One region of the Vibrio sp. HM8-C genome, then DNA from elsewhere that is predicted to be linked to it. Evidence: riboswitches for the same ligand, from Rfam matches in the RefSeq annotation. Region 1 holds a riboswitch; the other holds the start of a gene.

Region 1 (9,752 bases):
ACCTGCCAGTAATTTTGCAATCAGGTCTAACTGGCGAGCACTGGTATCTTTTGCGCCCGTTAAATCCACAAGGTGTAGCCAGTCAGCGCCAGCTTTGTTGTATAAATTGAATTGTTCAACTGGGTCGACTTTATATTCTGTCACTTGGCCGTAATCACCCTGATAGAGGCGTACAACCTGACCTTCAATTAAATCTAATGCGGGAATAATCATTTCTGTTCCTTATTCGACTTGCCGCTTTATCGCTTACAGCTTCCGTCTATTTTTTTAGAGCTCTAGGAAGTTCTGAATTAACTTAGAACCGGCTTTTGATGAACGCTCTGGGTGGAACTGAACACCGTAATAATTGCCATTTTGAATCGCTGCGCTAAATGGATTTCCGTAGTCACATTCAGCAATGGTGTAGTCACCTACAGGCATTGCAAAGCTGTGTACAAAATAGAAGTACTCGCCCTCTTCAATATCTTTGAAAAGAGGGTTGCCAGCTTTAGCCGAAACGGTATTCCAGCCCATGTGAGGCAATGGCAAATCACCGGTTTGCATTAAACGAACTTCACCTTCAACCAAGCCCAGACATTCAACGATATCATCCGCTTTCTGTCCTTTCTCTTCAGATAATTTACCTAGTAACTGCATACCTAAACAGATCCCTAGTAGCGGTTTATCTACCTTTGCCACCAGCTCAATAAGGTTACGCTCTTCAAGGTTCTTCATCGCTTCGCTGGCTGTTCCTACACCCGGTAAGAACAGCTTATCCGCAGCAAGAACCACTGCTGGGTCTTTTGAAATCGTCACTGGATAGCCCAAACGTTCAATGGCAAATTTCACTGAAGAAACGTTGGCACAACCCGTATCGATAATGACAACTTTTTGTTCATTCGCCATTAGAGAACCCCTTTGCTGCTTGGCAACTCATTTCCTTGTACTTGAATAGCCTGACGCAGTGTACGACCAAACGCCTTAAATAAGCTTTCAATGATGTGGTGGTCATTCTCACCAGTAGAAGACAAGTGCAGAGTGCACGCGAGTGTGTCAGTCAAAGAACGGAAGAAGTGGTAAACCATCTCTGTGGATAAATCGCCTACTTCTGGGCGACTGAACTCAGCGTCGAATTTCAAATATGGGCGACCTGACAGGTCTAATGCACATTGCGCCAAACATTCGTCCATTGGCAGTGTAAAACCAAAACGACCAATACCACGCTTATCGCCTAAGGCTTCTTTAATCGCCTGACCAAGTGCCAAAGCGGTATCTTCAACGGTGTGGTGGTCATCGATGTGCAAGTCACCATCCACTTTGAGCTTCAATTGGAAACCGCCGTGAGTCGCGATTTGATCAAGCATGTGGTCAAAGAAACCTAAACCCGTTTCGATTTGGTTACCGCCAGTCTCATCAAGATTAACTGCAACCTGAATGTCCGTTTCTTTGGTTTTGCGAACCACTTTTGCAGTGCGAGCTTTTACTGTTAGGTCTTTGACGATTTGTGGCCAGTTCATCGTTTCTGGATTGTACTGAATACCACGAATAGCCATGTTCTCTGCTAACTGTAGATCTGTAAGACGGTCACCAATCACAACCGATGATTTAAAGTCAACTTTGCCGCCTTGAAGGTAATCTTTCACCATACCTAATTTAGGCTTACGGCAAGAGCAGTTGTCTTTTTCAAAGTGAGGGCAAATCAACACATCATCAAACTTCACCCCTTGAGACGAAAAGATATCCATCATCATGTTGTGTGGAGCATCGAAGTCTTCTTGCGGGTAGCTGCTTGTGCCTAAACCATCTTGGTTAGTCACCATTACCAAACGGTAGCCTGCATCTTGCAGAGTCAACAAACTTGGGATAACAAAAGGTTCCAGTTTAAGTTTATCTAAACGGTCAACCTGAAAATCCACCGGTGGCTCAACAATCAAAGTGCCATCACGGTCGATAAAGAGAATTTTCTGTTGGGTGCTCATTGTAGAATCCTTTCTATTGGTAGTAGTTACGAATAAACGCGACGGTCTTTTCGCACTCTTCTCTATTGCCTACGCTAATACGCACACAATCTTCAATCGGTGAATTACGTAAAATAATGCCTGAATCCCATGCTGCTTTGAACAAAGCATCACCGTCTGGGAACTTAACTAACAAGTAGTTACCCCACCCTTCAAACACTTGCACACCACTTATCATGGACAGACCCACTTGCATATATGCACGGTTAGCGTTTAGGTCGAGCACTTGGTATTTTGCACGAGCAAGTCCTGCTTCAGACAATGCTTGAGTAGCGATTTCCGCAACAGGTACAGGTACTGGGTATGGTGCGATAACTTTTAGCAGCACATTGATCAACTCTTCATTAGCAAGAGTAAAACCACAGCGAAGACCTGCAAGAGCAAACGCTTTGGATAGCGTACGTAGGATCGCTAAGTTTGGATACTGTGCCAGCAAATCAACCGTAGATGCTTCTGGGCAGAAATCGATATAAGCCTCATCCATCACGACAATCGCGCGGTCTTTGGTCATCTCTAACAAAGAAACAATATCTTCACGTTTAACGAGATTGCCAGTTGGGTTATTTGGGCTACAAACAAACACCAACTTAACGTTTTCTAGGTTGGCTTCAATGTTGGCTAAATCTAGCTGCCACTCTGCAGTCAGTGGTACTTTCTTACGTTCAACACCAATAGTTTCTGCGCTGATTGCGTACATACCGTATGTCGGCGGGCAGAACAAAATCGCATCTTGGTTTGGTTCGCAAAATGCACGCACCAATAATTCAATGCCTTCATCAGCACCACGAGAAGTTAACACTTGCTCTGGTTTTACACCTGCGTATGACGCATACGCGTTGATGAGTTCAGGTGGCTGGCATTCGCTATAACGGTTTAAGCGAGCAAAATTTGTTTTGTATTCGTTGTTGAATGGCGATTCGTTAGCGTTTAGCCACACATCACCGCTTCCGCCAATGCGACGAGCAGAAAGATAAGGCGTTAATTGCTGAATTTGTTTACGAGCGAGTTTTTCCATGATGATTACGCCTTTTGTCCTTTATCAGTAAGGAGTTTCTCTATGCGGATAGTAACGGCACGTTTGTGTGCGTCTAAACCTTCCGCTTCTGCCATTTTTACAACTGTTGGAGCCAGTGATTTCAGACCGTCTGCGCTTAGCTCTTGAACTGTCATACGCTTACTAAAATCTGCCAAACCTAAGCTAGAATATGTGCGAGTGTAACCGTAAGTTGGTAGTACGTGGTTAGTACCTGATGCATAGTCACCTACCGATTCTGGAGACCAGTCGCCCAAGAAGATAGAACCTGCATTATCTAACAATGGAACAAGCTCACGAGGGTTCTTAGTCTGAACAATCAAATGTTCAGGACCGTAATAGTTAGAAATTGAAACTGCTTGGGTCAATGACTCTGCAATAATGATTAAGCTTGAAGCAAGCGCCTTTTGTGCAGTATCTGCGCGCGATAGCGACTTCAGTTGTTTCTGAACAGCATCCGCTACTTTATCGGCAACCACAGGTGATGGAGTCACTAGCACTACCTGAGAATCCGGACCGTGCTCAGCTTGGCTTAGTAAGTCAGCTGCAATGAAATCTGCGTCCGCAGTGTCGTCTGCAATCACTAATACTTCTGATGGACCTGCTGGCATGTCAATCGCAGCGCCACGGAAATCCTTGCTCACTTGACGTTTAGCTTCCGTTACATACGCATTGCCTGGACCAAAAATCTTATCCACTTTCGCTACGCTTTCAGTACCATAAGCCATCGCAGCAATCGCCTGACCACCGCCGACATTGTAAACTTCATCGATTTTACAAAGCTTAGCGACATAAAGAATTTCATCAGCGATTGGAGGTGGTGAGCAAAGAACCACTTTGCGACAGCCTGCAATTTGCGCTGGCACACCAAGCATCAATACGGTTGATGGTAATGGCGCGCTACCACCTGGAATGTACAAACCCACTTTATTGATAGCGCGAGTCACTTGCTCGCATACCACGCCAGGCATAGTTTCAACTTTAATAGGAGCCGGCTTTTGAGCCTTATGGAACTTGGTAATGTTGTTATAAGCCACTTCTAACGCTTGCTTCATTTCGTCATCAAGACGCTCACAAGCAGCATCGATTTCTTCCGCAGAGACGCGAATCGATTCTGGCTTACATTTATCAAATTTTTCAGTCAACTCTAACAGAGCCGAGTCACCTTCCGCGCGAACCTTTGCAATAACCTCTGCCACTGCCGCTGTGATGTTTGCACCTTCAGCGATAGCTGGGCGTTCCAATACAGAATCTTGCTGAGTTTCACTTAGCGATTGCCAAACGATCGTTCTCATCAGGGTTACTCCATCATCTTTTCAATTGGTAATACAAGAATAGAACTTGCACCAAGCGCTTTTAGCTTTTCCATTGTTTCCCAGAACAAGTTTTCAGCACTGACTAGGTGTACCGCTACGCGGGTTTTATCTGCAGAAAGTGGTAGTACGGTTGGGTCTTCCGCTCCAGGCAATAGCGCTGTGATTTGAGGCAACTTCTCTACTGGTGCGTGTAGCATGATGTATTTCGATTCTTTCGCTTGCTGCACGCCATTCATACGAGTTAATAGACGGTCAATCAAGGCTGCTTTATCAGGTGCAAATTCACCAGTACGTTGAATCAGTTTCGCTTTCGATTGGAAAATCACTTCCACTTCTTTCAAACCGTTTGCTTCAAGTGTAGCGCCTGTTGAAACTAAATCTGCAATCGCGTCTGCAAGGCCTGCACGAGGAGCAACTTCCACCGAACCTGTAAGCATACAAGTGCTGAAATCAATGCCACGCTCAGCCATGTACGCTTTGAGAAGTTGAGGGTAAGTGGTTGCAATACGTTTGCCTTTAAGATCCTGTGGTCCGTTGTATTCCACATCTTTATCAATGGCGATAGAAAGACGACAGCCGCCAAAGTCCATACGACGAAGGTCAACGAAATCGCTTGGTTGGTTTAAAGCAATACGGTCGTAGCGAGTTTCTTCTAACACGTTCTCACCAACAAAACCTAAATCAACCACACCATCCATGATTAAACCTGGGATATCGTCATCACGAACAAGAAGCAGGTCAATTGGCATATTTAGTGAGTGAACCACTAAGCGCTCACCCATCACGTTAAACTTAACACCACACTTTTTCAGTAAGTCTTGGCATTCGTCACTCAAACGACCTTTCTTCTGGACGGCAATTCTTAGGCGTTGTGTTTGCATTACATTCTTCCTTCGTAAAATATTGAAATCTTTAAGTTTTAATTAAGCTAGATAGTAAAAAACCCTTGGGAGATTGGTCTCCCAAGGGTCTAAAATCTTAAAAATACTTTGATTTAACCACCGGGAGATTCCTGTCTCCCGGGTATGCGTACATCTCCCGAAAGACTCTTAGGGATGATGGTGATGATGAATGTTCATTACAAAATTACGCATACTTAATTACACCGAATGTGTTCACTGGATTGCTTTCAACACTATCTAAGCTCGTCTCATTTTTCAACAAAAAATTTCACTTTTTGTCATCTTTTTCTTACTGCCGTTTTTTAAGCGTAAAAAAGGAGGCCTAAGCCTCCTTCAATCAATCGATATATCAGCTATCTGCTATCAACGATCAAGCCGCTTTACAGCTCAACATCTTTGATTTCGCTAGTGTGCTGAAAACAAAGCACACTGCAATGAATGCTGCCGTAGAAGCTGCTAGAGAAGCTAGCACAGATAGAGTCATACCAAGAACAACGAAACCAACACAAGATACACCAGCAACTGCTAAGGCATATGGAAGCTGAGTAGAAACGTGGTCAATGTGATTACAACGAGCACCCGTTGAAGACAAAATGGTTGTATCTGAAATTGGTGAACAGTGATCACCAAATACTGAACCCGCTAATACCGCACTCAACATTGGCAGCATTAATGCGATTTCAGTTGCACCAGCCATGTCGCCTGCAATTGGTAACATGATACCAAACGTACCCCATGACGTACCTGTTGAGAACGCCATAATGCCTGACAGTAGGAACAAAATAACTGGCAGCCAGTGTGGGTCAATATTGCCTTGAGCTAGAGATGAAAGGTACGCGCCCGTTTTCATGTCACCGATAACTGAACCAATTGTCCACGCGAAAACAAGAATTAATATCGCACCAAACATCGACTTAGCACCAATCCAAAGCGTACGTGCAATTTCAGTGATAGCGATTCCTTGTTTAACCACAGTGAATAGAGCAACCGCTAAACCAACTAAACCACCGTAAATCAGTGACGTACCAACATCGGTATTTTCAAACGCACCAAGCACATTGAACGCTTTACCATCGGCTGCCAGTGATTGGCCACCTGTGTAAAGCATAGAGCCGATGGTTGCGATAATAAGTAACACGATAGGGTAAATAAGGTCTGACACTTTACCCTTTTCGCTTTCACGGATATCAAGTTCATCGTTTAAATCACGAGCTTGCTCGTCATTCTCAGACATATCATCATCGAAACCTTGGCCCTGAGAAGCATTGATTTCGTGTTGGCGCATCTGACCAATATCCATTTGGAACCAAACAACGGCGAACACCATTAATAGTGCAAATACCGCATAGAAGTTCATAGGAACCAAACGAAGGTAAGCACCAAGCGCAGAATACTCAGTGATACCGTGTGATACTAGAATGCCACCAATGATGGTCATAATGTACGCGCCCCAGCTTGAAGCAGGCATAACAACACACATTGGTGCAGCAGTAGAATCTAGGATGTAAGCCAGTTTAGCGCGTGAGACGTAAAAACGGTCAGTAACAGGGCGAGAAATTGAGCCAACCGCTAAGCTGTTGAAGTAGTCATCAACAAAAATGAAAACACCTAAGAATGCAGCCAATAGCTTAGAACCACGCTTGCTTTTTACGCGAACCTGAGCCCATTCTGCAAATGCTCGAGTACCGCCAGAAAGCGTCAACAACGCAGTCATCATACCCAACAGCAATAAGAAGCCAACGATACTCATGTTCCAAGTATTCAGACCGCCATCTTCAATGAAGACGTTTGTAACTTTTGTGCCGATATAACCAATCGCATCACCTACTGAATAATCAGCAAGCAATAAAGCACCAAGTGCGATACCCATACCTAAAGACACCAGTACGCGGCGAGTAATAATAGCGAGGCTCAACGCCACTAATGCTGGGATTAGCGACAAAGGAGACGATGCAAAATCTAATAAATTCATGATCTTCAAAAACCAGTAATATTTCGGTTAGAGATCTACTGCAGACAAATCACATCGAAAAAATCAATGCGATTAATGTTGAACTAAGCGAAAGGGAAGTGAACACTCCACCCAACCCTACAGTAGCGCTCCATAGTTTAACAACAATATAGACTATGGCAGTGTTGCCCCTATTCGATGACAACCCCAGCTAGCAGCTTGATGGACGCACTAACTTCGGCGATATGGCCTTTCTCCGGTATTCATTGGCATCACCCCAATACTGGATACTTATCAATATCGCTCCTCTACGTCGGAGATAGAACAATTACCTACGCAATCTAGAAACTGCGTGATTATTAAACATACTCCGCTTTAGGTGTGACGTATTGTACTTAACAAAACTGTCAATGCAACATAGAATTTCATTTTTCATTACAACTAATATTCACAACATCAATGAATGCTATTTCATAAAGTAAATAGATACATTTTCAACTGAGATAAGCATTAATTGTATACATACGTTTTTAACCTGTTACTCTCTGCATCCAATATTTCCTTTCTCTTTATAAGGCTTAGATAAATCAAACTAAGCTTATTACCACTACAGTGGTATTTTTTTTATTATTTACATTAATATTGCGTTAATTTTATTGTAAGAATAAATCACACGGTTTATTATTAAGCCGTTAATTATTTAATTAAACAGGATTAAGAAATGTCGGAAATCACTAAAACTCTATTAAATATTCGTAGTCTACGTGCATTTTCACGCGATCTAACTTTAGAGCAACTTGAAGAAGCGCTTGATAAATTAACGATCGTTGTTGAAGAGCGCAGAGAATCTGAAGAACAAGAACAAGCGGCTCAAGCTGAACAAGAAGCAAAATTAGCAGCAATTGCTGAACAAATTGCTAATGACGGTATTGATGTTGAAGCGTTAATTTCTGCTCTTGCTGGCGAAACAAAATCTAAATCAAAAGCAAAAGGCAAACGCGCACCACGTCCAGCAAAATATAAATACATGGACAACGGCGTAGAAAAAACTTGGACAGGCCAAGGCCGTACACCTTCTGCAATTCAAAAAGCATTAGATGAAGGTAAATCTCTAGAACAATTCGAAATTTAATTTTCTAGTTTCTTAAAAAAAGGCTCCGATATCGGAGCCTTTTTTATTAGCATTATTCAATCCAATGAAAGAATAATGCTATTTAACGAATACCGTTATCTTTCCCAGTATGCTTCTTCTAAGCTGTCTTCACGTTCTGGAAGACCTCGTGATAAGCGAGGAGAATGCTGAGCTAGCACTTCATAACTTACACGGTTTGCGTATTTACATACTTGTGAAAAAGAAGAATACGTTAAGAAATTATGCTGATGTTTACTTGAGTTTGGCACATTACCTTTATGGTATTTATTCGCAGCCATATCATGAAGTAAAGCTGACAACGCAGCATCACCTGCACCATTGGTGTTCTTAATTTTTTCTGGTCCACCCATATAAGGCGATATATGAGAATAAACCCGTGTCGGATTTTCGCAGCTAATTCTTGTTGCTGGTCGGCTAAATTCGAAGCGATTAAACTCAGGAATTGAACCAGGTAATAATGGTAAAGAAGTCTCTCTTTTACTTTCTTCTTCTGTATAGCCCGCCATATATAAACCAATTGGTCCAGCAGTACATAAAACTAAATCAACCCAATCTAATGCTTTGTCTGATGCCATTAATGGATCTGTTTCACCGGTTAATGCTTCCGCTTCATCTTCATTCATTGCAACAACAGAAACATGTTCACGTAAGAATTCTTGCCAATATTGAGGATCATCTTGAATTACAAATTTTGTTCCTAATGTTAATACCACTGGAACGTCATATTTTTTTGCATATTCAATTGCACGCATTGTTGCTTGCGGCATAGGGTCACCTTCTTTACAACGAACCAAATATGCAGTGATCACCAATGCTGAAGCATTTTTAAATATTTTTTCTGGGATATTGTCAGGGTGAAGTTTATTCATTTGGCCTTCACTAATTGCAAAAGTACGTTCTCCGTCTTCTGTAATTAATGCAAAACAACGCCCAATTGCGCCATCTACACCTTGCAGATAATTTAAATCCATGCGGCTAGAGGTATTACACAAATAGCGATAACCGTAGCTGCCGATTTTAATATCTTGGCTCATCACACCGAGTAGCGTAGAACGGTCGTCCGCTAGCACGGAATAATTGTGCAACGTATTACCAATAGTTCCGCCCGCGAACTCATTCTTGATCAGTCCGTTTTGCTTTAGTTCGTTGTATAAAGCTTCAGCTGTCTCATCATCTATAACTAGTGAATGTCCTTTGCTTAAGCCAAAACGTTCAATAAGTTCAGAATCCACTCTTGCTTCAATATCAACCAATGTTTGATCAATACCGATAATGTGTGTACGCGATAACTTCTTATTATCTTGCGCTTGGATGACTAATGGATCGCGTGCATTAACTGGAAAGTAATGCTTTGACTTACGTTGGCCAGGAAATTTCATAACGTTTAAATAGGTGCGTGA
Region 2 (9,752 bases), on a different contig from region 1:
CGTTGGTGTGTGTTCAGCATTGCTCTCTGATGAGCGTCGTTCAGAATTCGTAGAGCGTCTAAATCTGGATTACGAAAGAACCCGTGAACAACATGCTCGTAAAAAACCGAAGAGCCGTCCTGTAACTCTGGAGCAAGCGCGTGCTAATAAAGCTGCAATTGATTGGCAGACTTATACGCCACCTGCACCAGTTAAACCGGGTATTCATGTATTCAAAGACTTTGATGTTTCTGTGCTACGTCAGTACATCGACTGGACGCCATTCTTCATGACTTGGTCACTGTCTGGCAAGTTCCCAGCGATTCTCGATCACGAGTTGGTCGGGGAAGAAGCTCGCAAGCTGTACAAAGATGCCAATGATTGGTTAGACCGTATTGAGCAAGAAGGTCTGATGAAGGCTAATGGTATTTGCGGTTTGTTCCCAGCAGCGAGCATTGATGATGATATTGAAGTGTATGCGGATGAATCGCGTCAACAAGTGATAAAAGTGCTGCACAACCTTCGTCAGCAGACTGAGAAGCCAAAAGGTGCTAACTATTGTTTGTCTGATTTTGTTGCCTCAAAGCATAGTGGTAAACAAGACTGGGTAGGTATGTTTGCTGTTACTGGTGGTATTGGCGAGCGAGCGCTGGCGGATGACTTCAAAGCCAAAGGTGACGACTACAATGCGATCATGGTGCAAGCGGTTGCCGACCGTTTAGCAGAAGCTTTTGCTGAATATCTACACATGAAAGTACGTACTGAGATATGGGGTTATGCACCTGATGAGAATCTCAGCAACGAAGATTTGATTCGTGAAAAGTATCAGGGTATTCGTCCAGCACCGGGTTATGCGGCTTGTCCTGAACATACGGAAAAAGGCGCTATTTGGGAGCTGCTAGGCGTACAAGAACAGATTGGTATGGAACTGACAACCAGTTACGCAATGATGCCCGGCGCATCTGTTTCCGGTTGGTATTTCTCGCACCCTGACTCACGCTATTTTGCTGTAGCACAGATTCAAGATGATCAGGTTCAGAGTTATTCCGAGCGCAAAGGTTGGGACAGTGTTGAAGCCGAAAAATGGCTAGGTCCTAACATCAACGGTTAGAATCACCAACTCTATAAATGAAAAAGGTCACCACTTGGTGACCTTTCTTTTACTTGACGATCTATCTGATTATCGATTCTCGAACAGATCCAAATGCAGCTTCTGAATTACCGCTTTAGATTCATGAGCATCAACAAGGAAGCAAAGGTTATGGTCACTTGCTCCGTAGCAAATCATACGTAGGTTAAAGTCGCCTAATGTGCTGAACACTTCTTTCGCATAACCTTTTGTCTCCATGTGGTTACCAATCAAGGCAACAAGACATAGGTTATGTTCCACTTCTACCGTACACAGCTCTTGTAGTTCTTCTCTTGCTTCTTGTGGTAGCTCTGGTGCGCCACCTGAAGTGTCTGTCTTATCTAGAGTCAGTGACACACTGATTTCAGAGGTCGTGATAAGGTCAACAGAGATTTTGTATTTCGCTAGAATTTCGAACACTTTTGCCAAGAAGCCATAAGCATGGAACATTTTCGCACTGCGCAGTGTCACCATTGTTTGGTTGCAACGTAGAGCCAGTGCGCGGAACTGTGGCGAGTTCTCCACTTGTTGACGAATCCACGTGCCACCTTTTTCTGGCTCTTTAGATGAACCGACAAACACTGGGATTTCATGGCGTAGTGCTGGTACTAGAGTCGAAGGGTGCAGAATTTTTGCCCCAAAGTTAGCCATTTCAGAGGCTTCACTAAAGCTTATCTCTGGAATTGGCGCAGCTTTTGGCGCTATGCGTGGGTCTGTTGTGTAGATCCCAGGTACGTCTGTCCAAATCTCTAAGCCAGAAGCTTTTACTGATTCAGCAATCAGAGCAGCAGAGTAATCACTGCCACCGCGACCAAGTGTTGTGGTATTACCTTGCTCATCAGAGCCGATGAAACCTTGAGTAACCACCACATATTCAGCACAAAGTGGAGCAAGCTTCTCTTGTGCCAGTTTAGCGATTTCTTCAACTTGTGGCTCTGCGCGACCGTAGTTATTGTCCGTTCTTAATACTTCGCGAATATCGAAACGAATAGTATTTACGCCGCGCTCACGCATTAATTGAGTCAGAATATAGGTCGACATCAATTCGCCGCAAGCAACAAGATGATCGGTTAATTTCTTACTTGATTGGAAAGAGGCAGCTTCAGCAGCGCTTGCGATGCTATCAAGCATCGAATGTACTTCTTTTTCTACTTTGGTTGGATCTGCTAATTGGTCGATAATCGCATCATGGATATCAGCCAATTGCTTCATAATGTTAAGTCTTTGCTCAGCATCTTGAACACCATTAGCAAGCTCAACAAGTAAGTTCGTTACGCCAGAGCATGCACTGCTGACGACTAATCGTGTTTGTGGATTATTTTCAATAATTGCAGAGCAACGGCTCATTGCTTCAAAATTTGCAACACTTGTTCCACCAAACTTGGCGACATTGAATGCGCTCACTACATTTCTCCCGGACTTCCTAGAAATAAAAAAGGGTTGGTAATCCAACTTCCAATGTTTTGAAGAGAGTTTCTTAGAGCAAAAAAGAGGTGTAACAACAGGCAGGTTGTATAAAATTCCTCAGAAGCTCTTCATCAGCATAGCACTGATGACAGTTGAAGGGATTCAACCCTTACAACCGATAAGCCAAAGCCACAACTTAGACTCATCTCGGCACTACTCCCCCTGAATGTTTTGTTTTGGAGTTGAGGCTCCACAAAACATCTGCCTGGGCAGTGCTCCTCTTCTGCCATACTCTCACTGCTGATTGCAGCTTGTTAGAGTACAGATAGCTCACTCATTGAACGGTTTTGTGAAACTGATGTCAATTGTAAATTTGTGATAAGTGAAAATAAATGTGTCGAAAGAGTCAGGCAGCATAGACCTCTGTCGAATTGTCGATGTTTAGATTCTGCCGTACTCTATATTTTCGTCTGTGAACGCTTATCTACTAATAAAATTGGGAGCACCTATGACTATACAAAGCTTCATTCCTCCACATAGAATTTTGATGGGACCTGGACCATCAGATATCTCTCCTCAAGTTCTTCAGGCGCTAAGCCGCCCAACTGTAGGGCACTTGGATCCACTATTCGTTGCAATGATGGACGAGCTGAAGGTGCTTTTGAAATATGCCTTCCAAACTGAAAACGAGTTTACTATCGCGGTTTCAGCTCCTGGTAGCGCTGGGATGGAAGCGTGTTTTGTAAACTTAGTTGAACCCGGTGATAAGGTTATCGTTTGTCGAAATGGTGTTTTCGGTGAACGTATGCGTGAGAACGTGGTTCGCTGTGGTGGTATCGCGATTACGGTAGAAGATGAGTGGGGAACTCCTGTTTCTGTCAGTAAAGTTGAACAAGCGATTAGCCAACATCCGGATGCGAAAATTCTGGCGTTTGTTCATGCAGAAACTTCAACTGGTGCTCTCAGTGATGCTGAGACCTTAGGTGCTTTGGCGAAGCAAAATAACATGCTGACGATTGTTGATGCGGTAACCTCTCTAGGTGGTGTGCCTCTGCTGGTGGATAAGTGGCAATTGGATGCAGTTTATTCTGGAAGCCAAAAATGTTTGTCTTGCGTACCGGGTCTCTCTCCTTTGACACTCTCTTCGAAGGCGATCGAAAAGATCCAAGCGCGGAAAGCTCCGATCCAAAGTTGGTTTTTAGATCAAAGCTTAGTGTTGGGCTATTGGAGTGGCGGCAGTAAACGCAGCTACCACCATACAGCGCCAGTAAACAGCTTATATGCACTACACGAAGCACTGCTTATTTTGAAAAATGAAGGGTTAGAAAATGCTTGGACCCGTCATAAAGCAATGCATGAGAAGCTCAAAGCTGGTTTAGAAAAACTTGGATTTAAGTTTGTAGTCGATGAGGAATATCGTCTGCCTCAATTAAACGCTGTGTACATTCCCGATGGTGTTGACGACGCAAAAGTACGTAGCCATCTACTTAATGAATACAATTTAGAAATTGGTGCAGGTCTTGGTGCACTTGCAGGTAAGGCGTGGCGTATAGGTGTGATGGGCTATGGTGCTCGTTCTGAAAATATTGCCCTGTGCTTAAGAGCACTTGAAGAGTCTCTAACTCAATAAATGAAGGTAAGAAAGGTGGCATTAGCCACCTTTTTTATTCTGTATCTACGTCTGTTTCTACTTCGTTTTCAATTAAGGCTGGGTAGGCTATTTGGCTAAAATCTAAATCTGGAAACAAAAACATCGCTTCAGTTCTTGTCTGTTCGGCTCGGCTGGCATCGCCGATAGCTTGGTAAGCCTTGATCAGATTTTCATACAATCCCGGTCTTGGTTTGTTTTGAATAATATCCAACGACCAATCGATATAGGGTTGAATATATTCCGCTTTCTTTTCATTTAGCCCTAGGTCTAAATAAGTGCTGTACATCTCCCAATCCAGTCTATCTTTAATCAAAACTGGGTTGACGACCTTATTCAATATATCCAGTTGTTTAGGGGTAGATGTTTCAAATTTAGTGAGATAGTAATTGGTATGCAGCACACTCACCATATAAAAACTGGTGATTATAGGCAAAGTTAAACTTGCGATCCGAAGCAGTGTCCTGCTGAATTTACTAAAACGAAATACTCTGTATTTCGCGACACGTTGGTCTATCCAAAACAGCAAAATCATAAAGGTTAGCCAGTGAATGCTCGACTGGTAAAAAGGAGCATCAACTAGACTATGAATGACGATTGGTAGCAACAGTGCAAACATGGCTAGACGGGTGCCTTTTTTGGCGGAGTAAATCCTGATAAGCACAAAGCTTGCCGCCAATATCATTCCTAAAACGGGTAACAAACCACCTTCGATACCCCAAAATAAAATTTCGTTGTGCGGATGCTCCATTGAAGGAACGCCCGTTTGATAGTTCGGGTTAAGCTGGTGCTGTCTAGCGGTATAGAGAATGTAACTCGACTCGAACTTTCCATAGCCGTAACCGGTAAATGGCTTTTCTATCAACATATCGATAGCTTGTGGAAGCACTTTGCCGTAAGGAATCGACGAGATATAAGGTTCGGTTTCGGTATCTTGATTATGATGGTAGTACAAAGTACCGAAGCCAATAATCAGCCCTGAAACAGCCGCGATCACCCAGTTGATAAAACGCTGGCGAGGAGAGAATCGGTACAAATACGGTAATATGAACAAAAGCCCTAATGCTGCTGAAACCCAGCCAACTAAAGAGTGCAACACTAATAATACTGGGATTGAAACCACAGGTGTGATGTAGAGTAGACTGACTTCACTGAGTTTCTTGTTGTATTTCTTAGGCTGACGAGCCAACAAATAACCTGAAAGAATCAACCCTGTAGCGAGAAAACTTGCCATCGCATCAGGGTGCTGAAAAATACCATAAGGCAAATTTCGAATTGTATCGTAGTCAAACAGGTTGCCCGGATTTAACAGGGTGTATTGATAAAGGCCAAACATCCCTTCAATGACACTTCCGAATACAATATAGAGAAGAAATTTCTGCTTACTTTTATTGCTGAAGTGAAATTGTTGTAAAACAAATAACAGTGAAAACCCAGCCCATAAACCAATGATCCTGCTCAGTTCGCTATGCCATTGCGCGTTAGTAAAAAACAAAGGGATCGACATGATCACACAACATATCCAAAGACCGATCGTCAATTTGGAATATCTTACGTGTCGATAGCTCCCTATTTGATATAAACCGAGAGCAATCGGGAAACTAATGGCAATCCATGTGGTGGCGTTAAAAGGGAGGGACAATCCATCACCGCCTAAATTTGGCATAAAAACGTGCATTGCTACTAGATAAACAAAGCTAACCGCCATGAGGAACGGTTTGTTTTTAGGCACACTCGGTGCTTGAGGCTCAAGTTGTGTTCCGCTTAACAGCAAGGTTGCCATAAGTGTATTGATGTCCTTTACGAATAAACTGCTACGCTAAGCAGGTAAATTAGGGGCAAGAGCCCTAATCTACCGTTTTTTTCCGATTCGATATATCTTTTCTATCTCAACGTAGTTTTTCTACTACAACATGGCTTTTTTACTACAGCATAGTTTTTCTATTTCAGCATAGGTTTTAAGAAACGAGCTGTATGGGAAACTTTACTCTTCGCGACATCTTCAGGCGTACCTTCGGCAATGATGTCACCACCGCCTTGGCCACCTTCTGGCCCTAAGTCAACGATCCAGTCAGCAGTCTTAATCACATCAAGGTTGTGTTCAATAACTACAACTGTGTTGCCGTGATCTCTTAGGCGATGTAGAACATTTAGTAGTTGCTGAATATCGTGGAAGTGCAGACCTGTAGTTGGTTCATCCAAAATATAAAGTGTCTTGCCTGTATCTCGTTTTGAAAGCTCTCTAGACAGTTTGACCCGTTGAGCTTCACCACCAGATAAGGTTGTTGCTGATTGACCTAGGCGTATATAAGACAAACCTACGTCCATTAAGGTTTGTAGTTTGCGTGCGATGACAGGTACTGGTTCAAAAAACGTATGAGCATCTTCGATAGTCATATCAAGAACTTCATCAATCGTTTTGCCTTTGTAACGAACTTCTAAGGTTTCGCGGTTATAGCGTTTTCCTTTACATACATCACAAGGAACGTACACATCAGGTAAGAAGTGCATTTCTACTTTGATTACGCCATCGCCCTGACAAGCTTCACAGCGACCACCGCGAACGTTAAAACTGAAGCGTCCCGGCTTGTAGCCACGAGAGCGAGATTCCTGAGTTCCAGAAAACAGCTCTCGAATCGGTGTAAAAATACCAGTGTAGGTTGCTGGGTTTGAGCGTGGCGTTCTACCAATAGGACTCTGGTCGATATCGATAACTTTATCGAAATGCTCGAGACCTTTAATCGATTTGTATGGAGCAGGAGTTGAAGTTGTTGCGCCATTTAAAGCAATGTGGGCGATGTTGAAGAATGTATCATTGATCAACGTTGACTTGCCTGAGCCCGAAACGCCAGTTACACAGGTAAACAGACCGACAGGAATTGATAAGTCGACATTTTTCAGGTTGTTACCTGTTGCACCAATCAGCTCTACTGTTTTGTTGGCGTCTATTGGTGTTCTCTGTTTTGGTACCGCAATCTCTTTCACACCGCTTAGATATTGTCCTGTAAGCGAGTTCGGATTGTTGATGATATCGGTGACGTTACCTTCAGCTACAACACTACCACCATGTACGCCTGCGCCTGGACCAATATCAATCACATGGTCAGCCAGACGAATCGCATCTTCATCATGCTCAACCACTAATACGGTATTACCCAAATCTCGAAGGTGCTCTAGAGTTTTCAGCAGTCTTTCGTTATCTCGCTGGTGGAGACCAATTGACGGTTCGTCCAATACATACATTACACCGACCAGTCCAGCGCCGATTTGGCTTGCTAAACGAATTCGCTGTGCTTCACCACCCGAAAGAGTCTCTGCACTTCGTGATAAATTCAAATAATTCAGACCCACATTGACCAAAAATTGCAGACGGTCGTTGACCTCTTTCATGATTTTTTCGGCAATTTGTGCCCGCTGACCTTCAAGTTTCAAAGACTGGAAGAACTCAAGTGCCTCAGCAATGCTAAGTTCCACCACTTGTGGTAGCGCGGTGTTATTCACGAAGACGTTGCGAGCTTCTAAGCGTAGGCGAGTGCCTTCACAGTGCGCACAGGGCTTGTTGGAAATGTATTTCACTAACTCTTCACGAACAGAATTGGATTCAGTATCGCGGTAGCGGCGCTCTAAGTTATTTAAGATACCTTCAAACGGGTGGCGTTTTACGCGAATGTCACCACGATCATTGATGTAATTAAATTCAATTTCGGTACGACCTGAACCGTGCAGGATAATCTCTTGCAGCTTCTTACCTAACTTATTGAATGGGGTATGAAGGTCAAAATCGTAATGAGCTGCTAAAGAGCTGAGCATTTGGAAATAGTAGTAGTTCTTTTGATCCCATCCGCGAATAGCACCTTCAGCCAAGCTGAGTTTTTCATCTTGAATAACGCGGCTAGGGTCAAAATATTGCTGAACACCAAGACCATCACACGTCTGACAAGCACCTGCTGGATTGTTAAATGAGAACAAACGTGGTTCAAGTTCACGCATACTATAACCACAATGCGGGCAGGCAAAGTTAGCAGAGAAAATCTGTTCTTCACCTTCTTCATCCATTGGAGCTACTACAACGTTGCCGCCGGACAGTTCCAGTGCTGTTTCAAACGATTCAGCCAAACGTTGCTGTAAATCAGAGCGTACTTTGAAACGGTCAACGACTACTTCAATGGTGTGTTTCTTATGCAGTTCTAGCGTTGGTGGATCGGACAAATCACAAATGTCGCCGTCGATCCGCGCACGAATAAAGCCTTGAGCTGCTAAGTTTTCTAATGTCTTAACGTGTTCACCCTTACGCTCTTTCACGATTGGCGCCAGCAACATCAGCTTCGAACCTTCTGGAAGTTCGAGAACTTTATCTACCATTTGGCTGATGGTTTGAGCTGCAAGTGGTGTTTTGTGCTCAGGGCAGCGTGGTTCGCCGACACGAGCAAACAGCAAACGGAGGTAATCGTAGATTTCGGTAATGGTACCTACCGTTGAGCGAGGGTTGTGAGATGTCGACTTCTGCTCAATTGAGATTGCTGGTGATAAGCCTTCAATATGGTCTACATCTGGCTTTTCCATCAAAGACAAGAACTGGCGAGCGTAAGCAGAGAGAGATTCAACATAACGTCTCTGACCTTCTGCGTATAAGGTATCAAAGGCTAAAGACGATTTCCCTGAACCAGAGAGGCCGGTAATGACAATCAGTTTGTCACGAGGAATCGTGAGATTGATGTTTTTCAGGTTATGGGTACGAGCACCACGTACTTCGATTTTGTCCATTTGATTTGCTCTGTCTTGCTTGTGAAAGGCTAAGTCGAGCAAGTATTACATAGAGTGAGAAATGTGCAAGAAATACTGGATATAAAAACAGTTAACAATAAAAAGAGCCGCGTGATAGCGGCTCTCAAAAACAATCAATAAGTCTATTAGCTCTTACGTGTAGAGTGTTTTGCTAAAGAAACTTGTTGCTCGTTTTTCTTATAAAGATTTTCGTAGCAGTAGTTAGTTGCTTCGATGTAACCCTCTACGCTACCGCAGTCAAAACGCTTACCTTTAAATTTGTAAGCCAGCACACAACCAGATTTTGCCTGTTTTAAAAGCGCGTCGGTGATTTGGATTTCACCACCTTTACCTGGTTCAGTTTGCTCGATAAGTTCAAAGATATCTGGAGTAAGAATGTAGCGACCAATAATCGCTAGGTTACTTGGCGCAGTGCCTGGTTCTGGTTTTTCAACCATGTCATCAACACGGAAAAGATCATCTTTAATCATTTCACCAGAAATAACACCATACTTATGCGTTTCATCAGCAGGCACTTCTTGTACGGCAACGATTGAACAGCGGAACTGGTTATACAGTGCAACCATCTGTGCCAATACGCCTTTATCTTCGTTAACGCAAAGGTCATCCGCCAGAACAACAGCAAATGGCTCATCACCAACAAGCTCACGGCCAGTCAGAATTGCATGTCCTAAGCCTTTCATTTCTCGTTGGCGAATAAAGGTAAAGTTAGCCGTTTCAATAATGTCTCGGATATCGACCAATAGATCTTCTTTGTTCGTCCCTTGGATTTGATGTTCTAGCTCGTAGTTCATATCAAAGTGA

The links. A riboswitch is a leader RNA that binds a small molecule or an ion and turns the genes downstream of it on or off. The one in region 1 is predicted to bind lysine.
Region 2: linked by a shared signal. The riboswitch ahead of lysC (lysine-sensitive aspartokinase 3) and the one ahead of ACOSVQ_RS03140 (Na+/H+ antiporter NhaC family protein) in region 1 are both predicted to bind lysine.

What each region holds. Positions count from the first base shown of each region.
Region 1 is NZ_JBMMKS010000002.1:23,290-33,041, forward strand. Features, by position in the region: gene hisA (1-(5-phosphoribosyl)-5-[(5-phosphoribosylamino)methylideneamino]imidazole-4-carboxamide isomerase) at 1-213, opposite strand, end outside; gene hisH (imidazole glycerol phosphate synthase subunit HisH) at 268-885, opposite strand; gene hisB (bifunctional histidinol-phosphatase/imidazoleglycerol-phosphate dehydratase HisB) at 885-1,958, opposite strand; gene hisC (histidinol-phosphate transaminase) at 1,972-3,012, opposite strand; gene hisD (histidinol dehydrogenase) at 3,018-4,325, opposite strand; gene hisG (ATP phosphoribosyltransferase) at 4,331-5,227, opposite strand; His leader region at 5,281-5,417, opposite strand; gene ACOSVQ_RS03140 (Na+/H+ antiporter NhaC family protein) at 5,619-7,220, opposite strand; lysine riboswitch at 7,336-7,518, opposite strand; gene ACOSVQ_RS03145 (H-NS family histone-like protein) at 7,921-8,331, shown strand; gene ACOSVQ_RS03150 (inosine/guanosine kinase) at 8,427-9,731, opposite strand.
Region 2 is NZ_JBMMKS010000015.1:103,462-113,213, reverse strand. Features, by position in the region: gene metH (methionine synthase) at 1-1,090, shown strand, start outside; gene lysC (lysine-sensitive aspartokinase 3) at 1,160-2,512, opposite strand; lysine riboswitch at 2,629-2,806, opposite strand; gene ACOSVQ_RS16555 (pyridoxal-phosphate-dependent aminotransferase family protein) at 3,024-4,145, shown strand; gene ACOSVQ_RS16550 (PglL family O-oligosaccharyltransferase) at 4,180-5,946, opposite strand; gene uvrA (excinuclease ABC subunit UvrA) at 6,105-8,927, opposite strand; gene galU (UTP--glucose-1-phosphate uridylyltransferase GalU) at 9,074-9,752, opposite strand, start outside.